Regions from separate parts of the Oceanicaulis sp. genome, predicted to be linked through region 3. Evidence: predicted binding sites of a transcription regulator. Region 3 holds the regulator's gene; each other region holds the start of a gene.

Region 1 (5,559 bases), 1.5 Mb from region 3:
CCTGGGTCACCTGGCCATAAGCCGAGGCCGGGCCGATGAACGCGAAACGGGTCGCGCCCAGCGCGCCCACATATTCCGTCACCCGGCGCACTTCTTCATCGGGTGGGAAACTCAGCTGATAGACGCCATCACCCGCCACAGCGCTGGAAGACGACAGGCTGAGCATCGGCACGCCTGCGTCACGGGCGGCGCGACCGGCTTCAGCGACGGCGTCTTGGAACAAGGGACCGATGATCAGATCGGCGCCGTCTGAAATGGCGGATTGAGCGGCGGTGCGAGCCGTTGCAGGGTCACCGGCCGTATCCTTGGGCAACAAAACGAGATTGGGTCCGCCGCGTTCAAACACCGCCAGCTCTGCAGCGCGCAGCAATTGCGCCGCTTCGCTTCTGGCCGCAGACGATGACGCGCTGAACGGCAAAAGAAGCGCCACCCGCACAAGATCAGGCTCACCTTCCAGAAAGGCGGGCGTGTATCCACGATCCGCCAGTTCGACCGGCAGCGTTGCGGGCGCAGGCGGCGCACCGACCACGGGGCGATCTGGCACGGTCTGGATCGGAGCACTGGGCGCGGAGGCCGTACAAGCGCTGAGCACAAGGGCAGCACCAAGCGCCCCAAGCGCGGCGCCGACTCGCGTCTTGCCCGCTGCAGGTGTACAGTTTTCAACCATGACGGCCACCTCTTCCCCCCGACCGGCGCATTGCGACGCCGCCCTTGTCCGCGCTGAAGCTAACCGCGGGCTGCGTCAGGGGCAAGCATGCGCGCAGCGGGTGACGCGCTGATGACACAGGCCCGGCGGAACGCCGAACGCCGCGGACGGCGCAGCGAAACGCTGAGCGCGCTCTGGCTGCAGCTCAGAGGTTGGCGAATTCTCGATCAACGGGCCCGAACCGCGGCGGGAGAGCTTGATCTGGTGGCGCGGCGCGGACAGGTTCTGGCCTTTATCGAGGTCAAGCATCGCGCCAGTCTCGACGCGGCGCTGATCGCGGTCACCCCCTATCAGAAACGTCGATTGTTACGCGCCGCCAGTCTGTGGCGCAGCCGACATGGCGCGCTGGCTGCATTGCAGCCCCGTTTTGACGTCATCGCCTGGCCCGAACAGGGCTGGCCGCGTCATATAAAAGGCGCCTTCATGATCGAGACCGACGATCTGGCCGGGCTGATCTGACCTGTGCGGCAGCGATGGTGGTAACGCCTGGTTAACCCAATGCTCACCCGTCACGCCTAAATTGACCATCTGCGTGTCACACAGAAAGACAAATCCCATGACCTCGATCCGAATTGTCCTTCTTGTTCTTGCGACTGTGGCTCTGACGAGCTGCGCCGCCCTTCAGCCCGGACGCTCCGTGGGGCGACAGGTCGATGACTTCAACGCTTCGGTCTCGCTCAAATCAGCCATGCTGCGCGCCGAGGGCTATGCGCTTAATGGCGTGGATGTTGAGATCACTGAAGGCGTTGCACTCCTCACCGGTCACGCCCCGCGTGCGGAAGACCGGATTTACGCCGAGTGCCTCGCCTGGTCCGTGCAGAGTGTTCGCTCGGTCTCCAACCAGATCGAACTGGGCGGGCGTCGCGGCATCGCAAACGCCACACGCGACAGCTGGATCACCCAGCAAGTACGCTCGCGACTGGCCTCCGATAGCGCCATCCGCAGCCTCAATTTCAATATCGAGACTCATTCCGGCGTCGTCTATCTGCTCGGCTTCGCGCGCAGCTCGCAGGAAAGCGAACGCGCCGCCGCTCACGCCGCCCTGGTGGAAGGCGTTGAACGCGTGGTGGTCCTGACCCGGGCCCCTGATGTGGCGCCGGACTTGCCCGCACGTGGAGCGCAACAAGCTCAAGCGTGTGATTTAGCTGGCGAACCGGACGCTTAACCCGCCTTAAGACCTCTTAACTTTTGGGTTGCGGGAATAGCCTAAAACGCGTTTTATAGAGAAAATTTCCCCGACAGGTTGACCGTGTCACGTCACTTATTCTATTAATGTTCTTGTTTTGAACAACTCTGTTCCGGCCAATGTGGATAACTCGCGTTAACCGTGTTGTTTGATTGATCAAGTTCATTGAATGAGGGCGCCATGGGCATCCGCACATACTCCGCCGCTTTCGACGGCGCACAGGCGCGACTGGTGGATGTTCAGGTCCAGATCGCTGGCGGCATGCCGAACTTCATGATTGTGGGACTGGCGGACAAGGCGGTCGCGGAAAGCCGTGAACGTGTCCGCGCCGCGTTCGCCGCCGTTGGTCTGTCACTGCCCTCCAAGCGCCTGATCGTCAATCTCGCGCCCGCCGACCGCCCCAAGGAGGGCGCCCATTACGATCTGCCCATCGCGCTGGGCCTGATGGCCGCCATGGGCGTCTTGCCGGTGGATATGCTCGCCGAGCATCTAGTGATGGGCGAGCTAGGGCTTGATGGCGGATTGTCGCCCTCGCCCGGCGCCCTGCCCGCCGCCATGCTGGCGCAGGAAAAGGATCTGGGCTTCATCTGTCCGGAAAGCTGCGGGCCGGAAGCCGCCTGGGCGGGCGGCGAACTGCCCATTCTGGCGCCGGCTTCACTCATCCAGCTGGTCAATCATTTCAAGGGCGGACAGGTGCTGTCCCGGCCCGCGCCCGGCGATCTCATCGAAGCGGATCCGTGCCGGGATTTGCGCGATGTTCGCGGACAGGAAACCGCCAAGCGCGCGCTCGAAGTCGCCGCCGCCGGCGGACACAACCTCCTCATGGTCGGACCGCCCGGCGCCGGCAAATCCATGCTGGCCTCCCGCGCGCCGGGCCTGTTGCCGCCCCTCACCTCGTCAGAATTGCTGGAAGTGTCGATGGTGCAATCGGTGGCGGGTCTGCTGGAACGGGGGCGCCTGTCGCGCAATCGCCCGTTTCGCGCCCCCCACCATTCCGCCTCCATGGCGGCCATGGTGGGCGGCGGCACGCGCATCCGCCCCGGGGAGGCGTCTCTCGCGCATCACGGGGTTCTGTTTCTGGATGAATTGCCCGAATTTCATCCCCAGGTGCTCGACAGTTTACGCCAGCCGCTTGAAACCGGAGAAATCGCGGTCGCGCGCGCCAATGCCCGCATCACCTATCCCGCCCGGTTTCAACTGATCGCGGCGATGAATCCGTGCCGCTGCGGCTGGGCCGGCGAGAACGGGCAGGCCTGCGCGCGCGGCCCCAAATGCGCCCAGAGTTATCAGGCGCGCGTCTCCGGTCCGATGATGGACCGGATCGACCTGCAAATCGACATACCGCCCGTCACCCCGGCGGATCTGGCTTTGCCCCCTGCGCCTGAAGGCACGGCGGACGCTGCGGCGCGCGTCGCCGCCGCCCGCGCCATCCAGAACGAGCGGGGCGCGCTGAACGCGCATTTGAGCGGGGAGGCCTTTGATCAATTCGCCAGTCCGGACGAACCCGGGCGGGCGCTGCTGCTGCGGGCGTGCGAGGCGATGGGGCTGACCGCGCGCGGCTATCACCGCGTCCTGCGCGTGGCGCGCACCCTCGCCGACCTTGATCAGTGCGAACAGGTGCGCCGCATCCATGTGGCCGAGGCGCTGAGCGCCCGGCGCGCCGCCACGCAGGGGCAGGCGATCTCCACTCCCAACGCACTGAAAAGCGCCCCCTCGCTTTCGACGCTTCGTTAACGCGCGGCGCGTAAACAGGGTTCATGGAGCGTGAATGGGACACTGCCGCCGAAAACCCCCATCCCCAGCGCAGTCTTCTGGACGCGATGGCGGAGCTGGTGCTTGCACGGGATTCATCAGGGCGCGTGACCGAGGTCAACGCCGCATTCCTCAAGGCATTTGGCGGCGCGCGCTCTGACTGGATCGGGCGCTGGTTCGCCGTCGCTCCCGCCCCCAGCACGCCCGGTCAGGCCCGCCGCTATGACGCCGCCATGCGCACCCGCGCCGGCGCCGCCTGGATTGAGTGGTCGGAAACCACGCTGGACACGGGCGGGACGGTCGCCATCGGACGCGATGTCAGCGACGAGCGCCGCGAGCGTGCTGAAGCCAGCGAAGCGGCAGCGGGTAAATCGGTCTTTTTCGCCTCGGTCACCCATGAATTGCGCACGCCGTTATCAGGCGCGCTCGGGGCCGCGGCGCTGCTTAAAGACAGTGGCCTGCATCCTGACCAAGCCGCCTATCTGGAAGCCGTGCGCTCGAGCGCCCAGCATGCGCTGAACCTGATCGACGATATTCTGGACCTGTCACGGCTGGAGGCCGGACGCCTGACCTTGAGGGCTGAGCCGGTTGATTTGCGCAGCCTGATCGAAGATGCGTGCGAAATCCTGGCCACCCGCGCAGCGGAAAAAGGTCTGGCCCTGGCCCACGCCATCAGCGCAGACGTCCCGGCGGAAATTCGCGCCGATCCCGCCCGATTGCGGCAAATCCTGTTCAATCTGGGCGGCAACGCCGTGAAGTTCACCGAAACCGGCGGCGTGCTGGTGCAGGCGAGCTATCATGAGGGCGAGCTGAGTCTCGCCTTCAAGGATACGGGCCCCGGCATCGCCAAAAGCGAACAATCAAGCCTTTTCAAACATTTCGAACGCGGCGCTGCGGAGCATAACGCCACGCCGGGCGCCGGGCTGGGCCTGGCCATGGTCAAGCGCCTGACCGAAGCCATGGACGGGGATGTGGGCGTCAGCTCAGAACCCGGTCAGGGCGCGGTGTTCTGGACGCGCTTTCCCGCCCCCGCCCTGGCGCCGCCGCCCAGCGAGCGCCCATTGGCCGGTCGCACCATCATCATCGCCTCCGCATCCAGTATTCGCCGTGAAGCGCTGACCCTCAAGGCGCAGGCCCTGGGCGGAGACACTCGGGAAACCGCCTCGACTTACGCCATTTCCGATCTGGTGCCCCGAACGGATGACGCCGCCACCTTGATCCTGGACGCAGACTGGGCCGACCAGGCCCCCGCTCTCAAGACGCAGGCGCCCCATCTTCGCATTCTGGTGCTGGCTGAACCGCGTACGAAAGACCGGTTCACCCATAAGGACGGCCCGCCCGGCATTGATGGCTGGCTGGTCTCGCCGGTCCGGCTCAGCTCGCTGGCCGCCTACGCCCAGGGCCTTGAGATCGAGCCTGAAGAGCCCGTCGCCCCCAAGCTGCCCGACCGCGCGCTGGAAGGTCTCAATATTCTTGTGGCCGAGGACGATCCGGTGAACGCCATGATTGCGCGCACCGTGCTGACCCGGCTCGGCGCAGACGTGGCGGTGGTCGATACGGGCCGCGCAGCATTGGAAGCGGTTGCAGGCGGCCAGTTTGACGCTGCGCTATTAGATATGCGCATGCCCGAAATGGGCGGTCTGGAGGCAGCCGCCGCCATTCGTAGCCTGACAAGCCCCGTCGCGGCGCTGCCCTTGATCGCCCTGACCGCAAACGCCACCGAAGACGACCGCGAAGCCTGCCTGACCGCCGGCATGGACGCGTTTCTGACCAAGCCCTTGCAGCCCCAAGCCCTGATCGAGATCCTCACCGGCTTGTGCGCCCCGCAAAACCGGGCCAGTTTCGCCTAGGACCAGACGAGGGACGATCATGACCGTGGAAACAAACCCGCCAGCGCACAGCTGGGCGCAGACCG
Region 2 (5,559 bases), 3.0 Mb from region 3:
CACCACAGCGCCCGTCACGCCGGACGCCAGCCGCATGCCGTAGAGCATGAAGGCGGAAAAGCCCACCATGCCGAAGAGGGCGATGAAGCCGATCCGCACCCAGTCGGCCGTCGCGATGTCGCGCATGGCGTCGCGGCGCCGCCAGGCGAGGGGCGCCAGAAACAGCGCGCCCAGGCCCACCCGGAACAGTGAGGCGATGAAAACAGGCGCAGCCTGGGTCACGATCTTGCTGACAGGCGTGGCGGAGCCGAACATCGCCATGCCCGCGATCAGTTGCGTGATCGTCAGCGCCTTTTGCGAGGCTTGGCCTTCAGACGTGTCGGGGGTTTCGCTCATCAGCAGTGATCCAGCGCAAGACGTGTGACTTCCATGGGCCAGGGCGGGCATGGATGGCTTGTCCTTCTCCAACGCTAAGTCTAATCGTTGGGTTCCCGCAGTTTTTCATTGTCGCCGGATTCTGACCCCATGCGCCTGTCCCGCTTTTTCCTGCCTGTCCTGAAGGAAACCCCTTCTGACGCGCAGATCGTCTCTCATCAGCTCATGTTGCGCGCCGGCATGATCCGCCAGGAAGCGGCGGGGATTTACGCCTGGCTGCCACTGGGGCTGCGGGTGCTGCGCAAGATCGAAAATATCGTGCGCGAGGAACAGAACAGCGCCGGCGCGATCGAGCTGCTGATGCCGACCCTGCAACCGGCGGATCTGTGGCGCGAGAGCGGGCGTTATGATGATTACGGCAAGGAGATGCTGCGCATCGTGGACCGTCATGAGCGCGATCTTCTGTACGGTCCGACCAATGAAGAGATGGTCACTGAGATCTTCCGCGGTTATTGCCGGTCCTACAAGGACCTGCCGAAAATTCTCTATCACATCCAGTGGAAGTTCCGTGACGAGATCCGGCCTCGCTTCGGCGTGATGCGCGGGCGCGAATTTTTGATGAAGGACGCTTATTCCTTCGATCTTGATCTTGAAAGCGCTACAAAGGCTTACAACAAGATGTTTGTAGCCTACCTTAATACGTTTGCGCGCATGGGCCTCAAATCTGTGCCGATGCGCGCGGACACGGGACCCATCGGCGGCAAGCTTTCGCACGAATTCATCATCCTGGCCGAAACCGGCGAGAGCGAAGTCTTCTGCGACGCACAGCTTGTGGACATGCCAGCGCCCGGCGAGGTGGATTTTGATGGCGACCTTCAGCCGCTGGTCGACGAGCGCACCGCGCTTTACGCCGCCACAGAAGAGATGCACGACGCCGCCCGGTTTGAAGCGGACGTGCCTGAAGAGCGCCGCTTGTCCGCCCGCGGCATCGAAGTGGGCCATATCTTCAATTTCGGCACCAAGTATTCAGACCCGATGAAGGCGCTGGTCACGGGCCCTGACGGCAAGGATACGGCCGTGCATATGGGCTCTTACGGGGTGGGTGTGTCGCGTCTTCTGGGCGCGATCATTGAAGCCAGCCATGACGAGAATGGCGTGATCTGGCCGGAAGCCGTCGCGCCCTTCGGTGCGGGCGTCATCAATATGCGCGCCGGCGACGAGGCGTGCGACGCCGCCAGTACTGATGTCTACGCCAAGCTCGATGCGGCCGGGCTCGAGCCGCTTCTGGACGACACCAATGAGCGCGCAGGCGCGAAATTCGCCACCATGGATCTGATCGGCGTGCCCTATCAGGTGGTCATCGGGCCGCGTGGCCTGAAAGAGGGCAAGGTCGAGGTGAAAATCCGCGCCTCCGGCGAACGCCATGAGCTGAGCCTTGAAGACGCCGTCAATCGCCTTGTGGAGGGCGCGTTCAAGTGAGCTCTGACGCCGCGTCGACAGCAGCGCCTGATACGCCGCCATCTTCTGGCGCGGCGCCGTTTTCGGGCTATGAATTCATGCTGGCGTTCAAGTATTTGCGCGCCCGCAAGAAGCATGGCGGTGTGACGCTGATCTCGGTGATCTCCTTTGTAGGCATCATGCTGGCCGTGGCGGTGCTGATCACCGTGATGAGCGTGATGAACGGCTTCCGGCATGAGCTTCTGACGCGGCTTCTGGGCGTTCAGCCCCATGTCTATGTCTATGTGCCTTCCGAGCAGGGTGAGGCGGCTTTGACGCTGGCGGATCGGATCCGCGAGCTGGACGGCGTGCGTCAGGCGGGGCCGGTTGCGACCGGGCAAGCGCTTGTCACATCGGGGCGGTCCGCCGCCTTTGCGCAAGTGTCCGGCGTGCGGCCAGACGATCTCGCCCGGTTTGATCTCATCACCGGCGCCCATGGCGCAGACGATGCGGGCGGCGGTCTTGTGGCGGGCTCGATTGAGGCGTTTGGCGCCGGCCGCAATGGCGGCGATGTGATCATCATGGGCACGGTCATGGCCGCTCAGCTCGGCGTTGGCGTAGGGGATCAAGTCACCCTGGTGTCCCCCCAGGGCGCGTCCACGGCGCTTGGCATGACGCCGCGCTCCAAGCGCTACACCATTGGCGGGCTTCTCAGCGTCGGGGTTCAGGATCTTGATCAGATCCTCATCTACATGCCGCTTGATCAGGCGGCGCTGTTTTTCAACCGGCCCGCCCAGGGCGATTATATCGATGTGCGGATCGCCAATCCTGATGCGCCCGAGCCGGTAATTGAGGCCATTCGCGCCATCGCGCCTGAGGGCAGCGTCATGTTTGACTGGCGGCGACAGAACCAGGCGTTCTGGAACGCGCTGCAGGTCGAGCGGGTCGCCATGCGGCTGATCCTGTCGGCCATCGTGCTGATCGCGGCGATGAACATCATTTCCGGCCTCGTCATGCTGGTGAAGAACAAGACCCGCGACATCGCCATTTTGCGCACCATGGGCGCCAGTCAGGGCGCGATCATGCGCATTTTCCTCATCGCCGGGGCGGCGGTGGGCGTGCTGGGCACGCTGGCCGGCATTGCTCTGGGGCTGCTGGCGGTGATCGGCATCGGGCCTTTGCAGGATTTCGTGTCCTGGGTCAGCGGCGTCAATGTCTTCGACCCGAGCGTTTATTCGCTCTATCGTCTGCCGGCGCGGCTCGATTGGGGCGAGGTGGCGTTCGTGTCTTTCTGGGGTGTTTTCGCGTCCCTCGTGGCGACCTTGGCGCCGTCCTGGCGCGCGGGCCGCATCGATCCTGTGGAGGCGCTGCGTTATGAGTAAGCCAGCGCTCTGCCTGCGGGCCATCACACGCATTTATGAAACCGAAGGCGAGCGGCTCGAGGTTCTCACCGACGCCGATCTCGACCTCAATCCTGGCGAGCTTGTGGGGCTGGTGGGGCCGTCTGGCTCAGGCAAATCCTCGCTGCTTCACGCGGCGGCGCTACTTGAAGCGCCCAATGCCGGCGAAGTCTGGATCGGCGGGCAGAACGGGCTGGCGCTGTCTGAGGGCGAGCGTACGGCCTTGCGTCGCCGCGAAGTGGGGTTCGTCTATCAATTTCACCACCTGCTGCCTGAATTGGACGCTCTGGATAATGTCGCCTTGCCGCGCATGATCTCTGGAGCCAGCCACAAGATCGCGCGTGAAGCGGCAGAGGCCCAGCTGACGGCTTTGGGATTGGGCGGGCGCTTGCGCCACCGCCCGGGACAATTGTCCGGCGGCGAACAGCAGCGGGTCGCGATTGCGCGCGCTCTGGTGAACGAGCCACGCATTCTGCTGGCGGACGAGCCTACGGGCAATCTTGATCCCGCGACGTCCGATCAGGTGTTTGAAGCGCTCGCGCATGCGTGTCGCGGGGCCGGGGCGGCGGCGTTGATCGCCACGCACAATCACGAGCTGGCCTCGCGCATGGATCGCGTGGTGACTCTGGACCGCGGCCGCGTGGTCCCGTTCACGAGCGCCTGACACGCCCAAAAACTGTTCTTCAAATGTTCTAAGTTGCGGGTTTTCCGCAGCTTTTCAATTCGAATCAAAATCTGCTTGACGGGCGGAACAAAAGCAGAAAATATGCAATGGAACAAAACAGGAATAGCTGCTGTTAAGTGCAGCTGATCAAGGAGTTGTCCCCATGCGTAACCTGATTGAAGATATGACGTCCGCCGCAGTCATCGTCGGCTTCATCGCTGTGGCTCTGAGCCTGTCCGCCGCAATCGCAGGCTGACCTCGGCGCCGGGCGGGCGCTAGAATGAAGAGGTGAGTCCGCCAGATCTGGAGCGCCCGTCGTGAGCGATGCCCCCTTCGTCCATTTACGCGTCCGGTCGCCATACTCCTTGCTGGAGGGGGCGATCCGGATCAAGGAGACGGCGGCGCTGTGCAAGACCTTCTCCATGCCGGCGGCGGCGATCACCGATTCCAACAATCTGTTTGGCGCGCTCGAATTTTCTGAAGTCCTCTCGGGCGAGGGCGTCCAGCCGATCACCGGCGTGACGCTGTCTGTTCAGGTCGAGGCGCCGCGTCCGGGCGAGCGGGCGAAGCCTGACGGCACGCTGGTTTTACTGGCGCAATCCCAAGCGGGCTACGCCAATCTGATGAAGCTGTCTTCGGCGGCGTATCTCGACGTCGCCGCCACCGATGAGCCTCATGTGCCGATCGAAAAGGTGCTTGAGCTCAGTGAAGGCCTGATCTGTCTGACCGGCGGGTTTGACGGTGCGCTGAACCGCTTTCTTTGCACAGGCCGGGACGGGCAGGCGCAGGCCCTTCTGGATCGTCTGCGCGCGAGTTTTCCGGACCGGTTGTATCTCGAGCTTCAGCGCCATGGTCGCTCCGATGACGTCATCGCCGAATCCTGGCTTGTCGATCAGGCGTATGATCTTGATCTGCCGCTGGTGGCGACGAACGAGCCGCATTTCTCCAAGCCTGAATTTTATCAGGCCCATGATGCGTTGCTGTGCATCTCCGAAGGCGCCTATGTCAGCATGGATGACCGGCGCAAGCTGACCGCCGAGCATGATTTCAAATCCGGCGCAGCCATGGCGGAGCGGTTCTCTGATCTGCCTGAAGCGATCTCCAATACGCTTGAGATCGCCAAACGCTGCTCCTTCCGGCCGCGTACCTCCAAACCGATCCTGCCGCGCTTTCCCACTCAAGGCGATCGCAACGAGGCCGAAGAATTGCGCGCCCGTGCGACTGAGGGCCTGGAGGACCGGCTCTCAAAAATCGAAATGGCCGATACGCGAGAGGCGTATTTCGAACGGCTGGATTATGAGCTCGGCGTCATCGAGCGCATGGGGTTTCCGGGCTACTTCCTGATCGTGTCTGACTTTATCCAATGGGCGAAATCCCAGGATATTCCTGTGGGGCCAGGGCGGGGGTCGGGCGCAGGCTCGCTTGTCGCCTGGGCGCTGACCATCACCAACCTTGATCCGCTTCGGTTCGGCCTGCTGTTTGAGCGCTTCTTGAACCCTGAGCGCGTCTCCATGCCTGACTTTGACGTGGACTTTTGCCAGGATCGCCGCGGCGAGGTGATCCGGTATGTGCAAGAGCGGTATGGCCAGGACCGGGTGGCGCAGATCATCACCTTCGGCACCTTGCAGGCGCGCGCCGTGGTGCGCGATGTGGGCCGGGTGCTGCAATTGCCGTTCGGGCTGGTGGACCGGATCGCCAAGCAGGTGCCCAACAATCCCGCCCAGCCCGTCACCTTGGCGGAAG
Region 3 (5,559 bases):
CTGGCGTTTGTCTGAGCGCTTGCAGGCGGGCGCCGGTCCCCGCACCGGCGCCGTGGCGGCGGCCTTGCTGACCGGGGAGCGGGCGCGGGTGTCGTCTGAAGACGCTGAAGCGCTGCGCCTGTCGGGATTGGGTCATATCCTGGCGATTTCAGGGTTGCACATGGCCTTGTTCGCCGGCGGCGCGTATTGGCTCATCCGTCTGATCTTCGCAGCCTGGGAGCCCTGGGCGCGCGGCCATGATCCGCGAAAACCCGCCGCTCTGGGCGCGCTGGTCGCGGCGAGCCTGTATCTGGTGGTGTCCGGCGCCGCGGTGTCCACCCAGCGCGCCTATATCATGGCGTTCGTGGTGCTGGTCGGCGTCTTGTGCGACCGGCAGGCTTTCTCCATGCGCTCTTTGGCGTTGGCGGCCATTTTCATCATCCTCATTACCCCGGAAAGCGTCATCGAACCAGGGTTTCAGATGAGCTTCTCCGCTGTTGCGGCGTTGATCGCCAGCTTTGATGTTTACCGCCGCTGGCACCCCGAAGGCGGCGGCTCGACCTCGCTCCTCGCCAAGCTCAAGGACGCGATTGCGGGATTGAGCGCGACCTCGCTGATCGCGGGATCAGCGACCGGGGCGTTCGCCGTGTTTCATTTCCAGCGCATGGCCGCCTATGGGTTATTGGCCAATCTGGCGGCCATGCCGCTTTTCACCTTCTGGGTGATGCCGGCGGGCGGCGCGGCGCTCCTGTTTTCGGTGATCGGTCTCGAAGGCCCGTTTTTGTGGATCATGGATCAGGGGCTGCGCCGGGTTCTGGATGTGGCGTATTGGGCGTCATCGCTGGAGGGGGCCGTGGTGGGTGCAAACGCCGCCGACCCCGCGCTGCTGGCGCTATACGGTCTGGGCTTTGCGTGTCTGGTGATCGGGCTGGGGTGGATGCGTCTGGGCGGAGGCGTGCTGGTTTGCGCGGCCCTGGCGTTGTTCATGGTGCAGGCGCCGCCCCAGATGATGATCACGGATGGCGGCGTGGTGCTGGCGCGGTTTGAGGGGGCGGGCGACGCGTTCACCGTGACAGACCGCAGGCGGGGCCGGTTTGATGCGCGCGTCTTCCTGCAACGCACCGGAGCGAGCTATCGCCCGGAACGCTCCGCGCTGGCATGCGACGCTCTGGGCTGCACCGGGCGCACCGCTGAGGGCTTGCTACTGGCCGTCACCGATAATCCCGAGGCGCTGGTGGAGGATTGTGGCCGGGCGGATCTGATCGTTTTTGACGGGGTCGTTTCCGCCTGGCGCAAGCGCCGCTGTGCAGCCTTGCTGTTAGATGACGAGGCGCGCGCCGAGCTGGGCGGGCTCGAATTCTGGGTGCATGAGGGCCGAGTGGTGCGCATGCGCAGCGCCGAGCAAGCCCGGCAGGGTCGTTTATGGGGCGGGGCGCAGGGCAGCTAGCTTATTGAAGCTTCAACCCCGATTGCGCCATGCGCCAGAGCAGGGCGTCGATGCGATCCTGACCAAAGAAGGGCTCGCCGTTAAACACCATCAGCGGCACGCCCCAATGGCCAGCCGCATCCTGATTGGCTTCGTTCTCTAGGATCTGCGCGTCGATCTGGTCGGATTGGGCGTCCGCTTCCGCACTGAGCCAGTCGGGGTCCAGGCCGGCTTTGTGAGCGGCTTCATCCAGCGCGCCGTCATCAGTCCAGGGTGTTTCATAGCCCGCGCTGGCGCCGCCCCAGATGCGCCGGCTGGCGGCGGCGATATACGCCAGGCCGTCGCCAGATTGTGTCGCCAGAACGCCGAGCCGGTTGAGGTAGGTGATGCGCGGCTGTTCAGGGGCGATCTTCAAGGTGCTTAGATCCTGAGCGATCGGGTCGGGCGATGGGGCGCTGATGGGCAGACCCAGGCGTTCCGCCTCCCGCGCCACATCAATGAGCACATAGTGGATCCAGCGCGAATCGCGTTCTTCAAAGAATTCAGGACTGCGCACCGCCAGCGGCCGCACGATACGGACATTGACCGTGAAGCCGTATTGGTCGCGTAACGCCAGCAGGCGCTGCGCGACGATATAGCTGTAAGGGCTGCGAAATGACCAATACAGGTCAAAGCTGAGCGCGGTCTGGTCTGTCATGTCTGCGTCGTCCTGATTGGGTAAATCCCTGACGCGCAGACTAAACCGCTCTTGGCGGTGCGCCTAGTGATAGCGCCGGATCAAGCCGACCAGGCGTCCTTGCACCTTGACCTCGTTCGGGCCGAAAATGCGGGTTTCGTAAGCCGGGTTCGCCGCTTCCAGAGCGATGGAGCCGCCCTTTTTGCGCAGTTTTTTCAGCGTGGCTTCTTCATCATGGACGAGCGCGACCACGATATCGCCTGTATTGGCGGTGTCGCCGCGTTTGATGACCACCAGATCGCCGTCAAGGATGCCGGCTTCGATCATGGAATCGCCATGGACTTCCAGAGCGAAATGTTCGCCGCCGGAAATCATGTTTGCGGGCACGGCCAAACGGTCGGTTTCGTGCTGGATCGCCTCGATCGGCACGCCGGCGGCTATGCGTCCCAGAACCGGCACGTCCAGGCTGTCGCTCGTTTCAGGATTTGGGGAGGCTCCGAAGGACGCACTGACGACGTTGGAGGCGGGGGCCGACGCGGGCGCGCCGGTTTGCGGCAGTTTCAGCACCTCGAGCGCTCGCGCCCGGTGCGCCAGGCGCCGGATGAAGCCACGTTCTTCCAAAGCGCTGACCAAGCGGTGGACGCCGGACTTGGACGCGAGGTTGAGCGCTTCTTTCATTTCGTCAAAGGAAGGCGACACGCCGTCTTCAGACAAGCGCTTGTTGATGTAGAGCAAAAGCTCGTGCTGCTTTTTGGTCAGCATAATCGCCCCTTGGAACAAAATAGAAACCTACTAAAAGTGTTCTATGCATGTTCCGTCTTAACGTCAAGTGAAGCTAGGACGCGTTCAGAGCCCCATAAGGGTCCGCGTCGCTGCGGTGACATCGTCCTGCCGCATCAGGCTTTCACCCACGAGCAGGGACTTGGCGCCAGCGTGCTGCAATCTGACGGCGTCGTCACGGGTGAAGATGCCGCTTTCCGCCACCAAAAGCCTGTCATCACCCACCATAGGGGCAAGAGTTTCAGTGGTTTCCAGTGTAGTTTCGAATGTACGCAGATTGCGGTTGTTCACCCCAACAAGCGGGCTGGGAAGGGCCAGAGCGCGTCTCATTTCATCAGCGTCATGCACTTCGACCAGCGCATCCATGCCCCATTTAGAGGCTTCCTCGATCAGCGCGGCGGCGAGCGCATCGTCCACGCTGGCGAGAATCACCAGGATGCAATCCGCGCCCAGCGCGCGCGATTCGGCGACCTGCCAGGGATCGTAGAGAAAATCCTTGCGCAGGACGGGCAGGGACACCGCAGCGCGCGCTGCGACCAGATAATCGTCATGGCCTTGAAAGCTGGGTTCATCGGTGAGAACGGACAGGCAGCTCGCGCCTCCGTCTTCATAGGCTTTGGCCAGGACGGGCGGGTTGAAGTCGGCGCGGATCAGGCCCTTGGAAGGGCTTGCTTTCTTCACTTCCGCGATCAGGCTGAGGCCATGCTCTGCCGCATCACGCTCGAGCGCTGCCTTGAAGCCGCGGACCGGGCTCGCATCCTGGGCGCGTTCGCAGACCGCTTCATACGGGAGCGCGGCCTTGCGCTTGGCGATATCGGCGCGCTTATAGGCTTCAATTCGGTTCAGGACGTCGCTCATTGGGCGTATTCTCTTTAAGGTGCAGTCGCTTAGGCGTTGCTGGCTTTGACAAGGGCGTCGAGAGCGGACTGTGCGCGGCCGTCATCAATCGCGGCGCCAGCCAGTTCAGCGCCGGTTTTCAGATCACCCGCCAAGCCTGCGAGCTTTAGCGCGGCGGCGGCGTTGATCAGGACAATATCGCGATAGGGGCCCTGCGCGCCTTTCAGAAGGTCACGGATCGCCTGAGCGTTTTCTTCAGGGTCCCCGCCCTTGAGATCGTCGAGCGCAGCGCGCTGCAGGCCCGCATCCTCGGGCGTGATCTCGTATTCACGGATGGCGCCGTCTGGCGTCAGTTCGGCCACATAGCTGACGCCGGTGGTGGTGATCTCGTCCAGCCCGTCCTCGCCATGCACGATCATGGCGGCGTCTGCGCCCAGCCCGCGCAAGGCTTCGGCCATAGGGACCAGCCATTTGCGGTCAAACACGCCCAAGAGCTGACGTTTCGCGCCGGCCGGGTTTGATAGCGGACCCAGCAGGTTGAAAATCGTCCGCACGCCCAGCGTCTTGCGCGCCGGTCCCACATGACGCACGGCGCCATGATGAGCCTGGGCGAACAAAAAGCCTACGCGCGCCTGGTCCAATGCGGCTTTGACCTGATCAGGGCTGGCGAACAGGTTCACGCCCAGGCTTTCCAGCACTTCCGCAGAGCCTGATTTGGAAGAGGCGGCCTTGTTGCCATGTTTGGCGACGACCGCGCCTGCGCCTGCAGCCACGACAGCGGCGGCGGTCGAGATGTTCCAGGTGCCGCGCGCATCGCCGCCAGTGCCGCAGGTGTCGATCGCGGTCTCAGGCGCGTTCACCGGCGTCATGCGGGCGCGCATGGCCTTTGCGCCGATCATCAGCGCTTGCGGGCTTTCCCCCAAAGCGGTCAACGCCAACAGAAACCCGCCGATCTCGACGGGATCGGCCTGACCCTCCATCAGGGCGTCAAAGGCGTCAGCCAGCGCGGTCTCATCGGGTTCCTGACCCTGGGCTAGAGCCTGAATGGCGGGGCGCATGCGGTTCATGCCGCTTGCTCTGTGGTCAGACCTGCCAGCCGCAGGAAATTGCCGATCAGCGCATGACCGTGCTCGGATGCGATGGATTCAGGGTGAAACTGAACGCCATGAATGGGGCGGGTCTTGTGCATCAATCCCATGATCTCGCCGTCTTCGGTATGGGCGTTGGCGACCAGGTCCGTGCCGTCGGGCAGATCCACCGCCAGCGAATGATAGCGCGTGGCCTGATAGGGCGAGGGCAGGTCGGCGAAGACGCCTGTGCCGTCATGGCGGATCGGGCTGGTCTTGCCATGCATGATCGCTTTGGCCTGAACGACCTCGCCGCCAAACACCTGACCGATCGATTGAAAGCCCAGGCAGACGCCGAAGATCGGCAGGTCTTCCGGCGCGTTTCGGATCAGGTCCAGGCAGATGCCCGCCCGGTCCGGATCACAAGGGCCGGGGCTGATCAGAACGCCTTGCGGGTTGAGCGCCAAGGCCTCATCTGCGCTCATCGCGTCATTGCGGATGACGCGGGTCGGCGCGCCCAGCTCCTGGACGTAATGGACCAGGTTGAAGGTGAAGCTGTCATAATTGTCGATGATCAACAGCATGGGGGGCTCGCGGCATCTGTGAAACTGATGTGGAACTTAAGCAAGGCGACCCGCGCCGCCAACCGCGACTCGCTGTAAATAGACACGGATGATCCGTACTGCTTCATATGCGCCGCATCTGGGCTCGGCCCTGGCCGCCGGTTTCATGCTGGTGGCGGCGCTCGCCTATAATCTGGGCGCCAACAGCGGTGAGGCCGAGGCGCGCGCCGT
Region 4 (5,559 bases), 2.6 Mb from region 3:
GCTGGCGTCGGCGCTGGCCGGGCGCGGCGAGCCCAGCGAAGTGCGCCTGAAGGCGGGCGAGGACGGCGAGCGCGCGGTGCAGGTTTTCCTGTCGCCGTCACGCGATGGCAAGCGCGTCGCCTATGTGGTGGACGTGTCGTCGTGGAAAGCGCTGGAGCAACAGGTCGCCCAGGCCGGCAAGATGCAGGCGGTCGGCCAGCTCGCCAGCGGCGTGGCCCATGATTTCAACAATATGCTCACCGCGATCCGGCTGAATGTGGGCGAGCTCCTGAACCGGCACCCGGTGGGCGATCCGTCCTATCAGGATTTGCAGCAGATCAACTCCACCGTCACCCGCCAGGCCGGGCTGGTGCGCAAGCTTCTGGCGTTCTCACGCAAGCAGACTTTCCGCAACACCGTCTTTGACGTCTCTGACGTCTTGTCGGATTGCTCGATCATGCTGGGTCAGATCCTGGAAGAGACGGTTCGGCTCGACATCAAGCATGGCCGCGATCTGCCGCTGGTGCGCGCAGACCGCAACCAGATCGACAATATTCTGGTGAACCTCGCCACCAACGCCCGCGACGCGATGAAATCGCAAGGCGGCGGGGTTCTGACCATCGTCACCGAGGCGGTCACAGCCGAAGACGTCGCGCGCGCAGGCGCGCCCAATCCCAAGGATGGCGACTGGGCCGCGATCCATGTGTCCGACACGGGCACGGGCATGGACGAGGCGACGCTGAAGAAGATCTTCGAGCCGTTTTTCACCACCAAGGAGGCCGGACAGGGCACCGGGCTGGGCCTGGCGACGGTTTATGGCGTGGTCAAGCAATCGGGCGGTTTCCTGTTTGTGGATTCTGAAGTGGGCAAGGGCACGACCTTCCACATCTATCTGCCCGGCCATGTGCCGAGCGAGGAAGAGGAAACCGAGCTCGCCCGCGAGGAAGCGGCCAAGACCGCCGAGCCTGAACCCTCTGATCTCGCCGGGCGCGGACGCATCCTGTTTGTGGAGGATGAAGACGCGGTGCGCGCCATCGCCGCCAAGACGCTGGTGCGCCGCGGCTATGACGTGGTTGAAGCGTGCGACGGCGAAGAGGCGCTCGAGATTCTGGAGAATGAGCCGGAGAGCTTTGATCTTCTGATTTCAGACGTGGTCATGCCCGGGCTCGACGGCCCTGGCTTGCTCAAGGAGGCGCGGCATCTTCTGGGCAGCGCGCGAATCGTCTTCATTTCCGGCTACGCCAAGGAAGAATTCTCCGACACCCTGTCTGATGATCTCGAGATTTCCTTCCTGCCCAAACCCTTCGACATCCAGCAGCTGGCTGAACGGGTGAAGCAGGAGCTGGCGGCGCGCCAACGCGCCTAGTCTTCAGGCTAAGCGGCTGATTGCGCTCAGCTGTCGCGAGGGCGGCGCACGCGCTAAATGTTCCGCTTGTGTTCCGGGAACAAAATAAGTACGGTCACCTTCATTGCTCGACTCGGTCGGGCGTGAAATAAGGAGGGCCGACCTGATGGCACAGTCAAATCTGCGCGTGGTGAAAGACGGCGACATGGATAAACAAAAAGCGCTTGAAGCGGCCCTGACTCAAATTGATCGCGCCTTCGGCAAAGGCTCGGTGATGAAGCTGGGCTCCAAGCCGGACCAAGACATTCAGGCGATTTCCACCGGCTCTCTGGGCCTGGATATCGCATTGGGCGTGGGCGGCCTGCCCAAGGGCCGGATCGTGGAGATCTACGGCCCGGAAAGCTCGGGTAAAACCACGCTGGCGCTGCACACGGTCGCCGAAGCGCAGAAAGCGGGCGGCGTTGCGGCGTTCGTGGACGCCGAGCACGCGCTGGATCCGGTCTATGCGCGCAAGCTGGGCGTGGATGTGGGCGAGCTTCTGGTCTCCCAGCCTGACACCGGCGAACAGGCGCTTGAAATCGCCGATACGCTGGTGCGCTCGGGCGCCATCGACGTTCTGGTGATCGACTCCGTGGCGGCTTTGACCCCGCGAGCCGAGCTTGAAGGCGATATGGGCGACTCGCTGCCCGGCCTGCAGGCCCGTCTGATGAGCCAGGCGCTGCGCAAGCTCACCGGCTCCATCTCCAAATCAAAATGCCTGGTGATTTTCATCAACCAGATCCGCATGAAGATCGGCGTGATGTTCGGCAGCCCTGAAACCACGACCGGCGGCAATGCGCTGAAATTCTACTCCACCGTGCGCCTGGACATCCGCCGCATCGGCGCGCTGAAAAACCGCGACGAAGTGATCGGCAACCAGACCCGCGTCAAAGTGGTCAAGAACAAGGTGGCGCCGCCCTTCCGCGAGGTGGAGTTCGACATCTTGTATGGCGAAGGCATTTCCAAGACCGGCGAACTGCTCGATCTGGGCGTGAAGGGCAATATCATCGAAAAATCGGGCTCGTGGTATTCGCACGACTCCGAACGCATCGGGCAGGGGCGCGAGAATGCGCGCCAATTCCTGCTCGACCATCCCGAAATGGCCGACAAGATCGAAGCTCAGGTGCGCAAGAATGCAGGCCTGATCGCGGACGAGCTGCTGGTGGGCCCGGGCGAGGGTGATGATCTGGACGATGAGGCGACGGGCTAGTCTCAGACGGGCCTGACCGCATCCTTCACCGCCAAAACGGTGATGAATCTACAACGGGCGCTTGGCTTTGCCGGGCGCCCGTTCGTATATGGGGGTGAACAGACACCCAAAGGTCGCCGCCAGAGCGGGCGACCCCCCTCTCAACGCCGCGCGCCAGCGCCCGGAGTGCATATATGACAGCCTTGCGCGATATTCGCCGCCAGTTTCTCGATTTCTTTGGCAAAGAAGGCCATGAGATCGTTCAGTCCGCGCCGCTCGTGCCGCAGGACGACCCGACCTTGCTGTTTGTGAACGCCGGGATGGTGCCGTTCAAGAACGTCTTCACCGGTGCGGAACGCCGCGACTATTCGCGCGCCACAAGCTCGCAGAAATGCGTGCGCGCCGGCGGCAAGCACAATGACCTTGATAATGTGGGCTATACGGCGCGCCACCATACGTTCTTTGAAATGCTGGGAAACTTTTCCTTCGGCGACTATTTCAAGGAACAGGCGATCGAGTTCGCCTGGACTATGGTGACCCGCGAATTCGCCCTGCCCAAGGACAAGCTCCTGGTCACGGTCTATTCAGAAGATGAAGAAGCGGCGGCGCTCTGGCGCAAGATTGCGGGCCTGCCTGACGAGAAGATCATCCGCATCTCCACCTCGGACAATTTCTGGTCCATGGGCGACACCGGTCCCTGTGGTCCGTGTTCGGAAATCTTCTTTGATCACGGCCCGGACATCTGGGGCGGCCCTCCAGGCACGCCGGAGGAGGATGGCGATCGCTTTATCGAGATCTGGAACCTGGTGTTCATGCAGTATGAACAGCAGCCAGGCGGTGAGCGCATCAACCTGCCCAAGCCCTCCATCGATACCGGCATGGGGCTTGAGCGTATCGCAGCGGTGTTGCAGGGCGTTCACAACAATTACGATGTGGACTTGTTCAAAACCCTGATCAGCGCCTCTGAAGAGGCGCTCAAGGTGAAGGCCGAGGGCGATGCGCTGGCGAGCCATCGGGTCATCGCCGACCATTTGCGCTCCACCTCCTTCCTGATCGCGGACGGCGTGACGCCGTCCAATGAAGGACGGGGCTATGTGCTGCGCCGGATCATGCGCCGCGCCATGCGCCATGCGCACCTTCTGGGCGCCAATGAGCCGGTTCTGTTCGGTCTGGCGAAAACCCTGTCAGACGAGATGGGCGAGGCCTTCCCCGAGCTGCCGCGCGCCTTGCCGGCGATCGAGGAGACTTTGCGCGGCGAGGAAGAACGCTTCCAGCGCACGCTGGGCCGCGGCCTGACGCTTCTGGAAGAGGCGACCGCCGACCTTAAAGAAGGCGACGCTTTGCCGGGCGAAACCGCGTTCAAGCTTTATGACACGTACGGCTTCCCGCTGGACCTGACCGAAGACGCGCTGCGCACGCGCGGGCTGAGCGTGGACCAGGCCGGGTTTGACGCCGCCATGGAGCGCCAGCGCTCTGACGCCCGCGCCAGCTGGAGCGGGTCGGGCCAGGCCGCGCCCGAAGCGCTGTGGTTCGCGGTTCGCGACCGCCTCGGCGCGACTGAGTTCACCGGCTATCAAAGCCATGACGGCCAATCCGAGCTCACCGCGATCGTGGCGGACGGGGCGGAGCAGTCTGACCTTAAAGAAGGCGCAGGCGCCGAGCTGATCTTCAAATCCACGCCCTTCTATGCCGAAGGCGGCGGTCAGATCGGCGATGCGGGCGTCATCAATTTCGACACTGGCGCCGTGTTCACTGTCACCGATGTGCAAAAACGCGCGGGCGAGATCTACGCCCATATCGGCGTTCTGGAGCGCGGGGCGATCAAGCTCGGCGACTCAGCAGCCCAGAAGGTGGACGCCGAGCGCCGCACCAAGGTGCGCGCCAATCACTCCGCCACCCACCTGTTGCACGCCGCGTTGCGCGATGTGCTGGGGCCGCACGTGACCCAGAAGGGCTCTTATGTGGGGCCGGACCGGCTGCGGTTTGACTTCTCCCACGCCAAGGCGCTGTCCGAAGACGAAACCCAGGCCATCGAAGCGCAGGTCAACGCCGTGATCCGTCAGAACGCCGACGCGAAGATCGCCGAGATGACGCCGGACAAGGCGATTGAGGCAGGGGCGCTGGCCTTGTTCGGCGAGAAGTATGGCGAAACCGTTCGCGTGCTGGCCATGGGCGAGTCTCTCAAAGACGACGACAAAGCTTATTCGGTCGAGCTGTGCGGCGGCATCCATGTGGACCGCACCGGCGATATCGCCCTGTTCAAGATCGTGGGCGAAAGCTCGGTCAGCTCCGGCGTGCGCCGTCTGGAAGCCCTGACCGGCGAAGCCGCCCGCCAATGGCTGGAGACCGAAGCCAACAAGGCCAAGACCGCGGCCTTGTCGCTGAAAGTGCCCACCCATGAGCTGGTGGACCGGGTCGCCGCCTTGCAGGCTGAACGCAAGACGCTGGAGCGTCAGCTGGCGGAAGCCAAGAAGCAGCTCGCCATGGGCGGGGGCGGCGCTGCAGCGCCGGCCGGGCCTGAAGAAGTGGGCGGCGTGAAGCTGATCGCCCGCGTGGTCGAGGGCGTCGGCGGCAAGGATTTGCGCGGTCTCGTGGATGAAGCGCGCAAGCAGATGGGCTCGGGCGTCGCGGCGTTTGTGGGCGTCAATGAGGGCAAGGCGGCGCTCGCCGTGGGCCTGACCGATGATCTGGTGGGCGCGATGAGCGCGGTGGATCTGGTGCGCGCCGCCGTGGGCGCCGTGGGCGGCAAGGGCGGCGGCGGCCGTCCCGATTTCGCCCAAGCCGGCGGCCCTGACGGGTCGAAAGCCGAGGACGCGATCGCCGCGATCCGCACCGCGCTGGCGGGCTGATGGTCAAGCGAGCCAAACCCGGCGCCGATGTGCAGATGACCGGCGACAAGGCGGCGGCGAAACAAATCGCCGCCGCCCGCGCCGCGTTCAACGCGGCCTTGTCGAAACGTGATTATGACGGCATCGAGCAGGCGCTGTGCGAAGACTGCACGCTCGTG

Evidence for each region. Region 3 encodes LexA, which represses DNA repair genes until DNA is damaged. Its sites were predicted from a motif close to ATGTTCCNCTTGTGTTCC; they were not measured.
Region 1: ACQ66J_RS07435 (YifB family Mg chelatase-like AAA ATPase) is a predicted target of LexA. The motif match lies at 1,979-1,996, and genes of this name have one in related genera.
Region 2: dnaE (DNA polymerase III subunit alpha) is a predicted target of LexA. The motif match lies at 3,901-3,918, and genes of this name have one in related genera.
Region 4: recA (recombinase RecA) is a predicted target of LexA. The motif match lies at 1,403-1,420, and genes of this name have one in related genera.

Annotation. Positions count from the first base shown of each region.
Region 1 covers NZ_OZ260073.1:1,495,315-1,500,873, reverse strand. The annotation lists gene ACQ66J_RS07450 (penicillin-binding protein activator) at 1-667, opposite strand, end outside; gene ACQ66J_RS07445 (YraN family protein) at 755-1,165, shown strand; gene ACQ66J_RS07440 (BON domain-containing protein) at 1,263-1,871, shown strand; gene ACQ66J_RS07435 (YifB family Mg chelatase-like AAA ATPase) at 2,073-3,626, shown strand; gene ACQ66J_RS07430 (response regulator) at 3,650-5,494, shown strand; gene ACQ66J_RS07425 (AmpG family muropeptide MFS transporter) at 5,514-5,559, shown strand, end outside.
Region 2 covers NZ_OZ260073.1:22,056-27,614, reverse strand. The annotation lists gene ACQ66J_RS00130 (DMT family transporter) at 1-336, opposite strand, end outside; gene proS (proline--tRNA ligase) at 466-1,794, shown strand; gene ACQ66J_RS00120 (lipoprotein-releasing ABC transporter permease subunit) at 1,791-3,134, shown strand; gene ACQ66J_RS00115 (ABC transporter ATP-binding protein) at 3,127-3,816, shown strand; gene dnaE (DNA polymerase III subunit alpha) at 4,134-5,559, shown strand, end outside.
Region 3 covers NZ_OZ260073.1:3,019,756-3,025,314, reverse strand. The annotation lists gene ACQ66J_RS14680 (ComEC/Rec2 family competence protein) at 1-1,426, shown strand, start outside; gene ACQ66J_RS14675 (2-hydroxychromene-2-carboxylate isomerase) at 1,428-2,102, opposite strand; gene lexA (transcriptional repressor LexA) at 2,166-2,843, opposite strand; gene trpC (indole-3-glycerol phosphate synthase TrpC) at 2,928-3,719, opposite strand; gene trpD (anthranilate phosphoribosyltransferase) at 3,749-4,765, opposite strand; gene ACQ66J_RS14655 (anthranilate synthase component II) at 4,762-5,349, opposite strand; gene ACQ66J_RS14650 (divergent polysaccharide deacetylase family protein) at 5,438-5,559, shown strand, end outside.
Region 4 covers NZ_OZ260073.1:460,517-466,075, reverse strand. The annotation lists gene ACQ66J_RS02390 (ATP-binding protein) at 1-1,345, shown strand, start outside; gene recA (recombinase RecA) at 1,491-2,573, shown strand; gene alaS (alanine--tRNA ligase) at 2,747-5,401, shown strand; gene ACQ66J_RS02375 (YybH family protein) at 5,401-5,559, shown strand, end outside.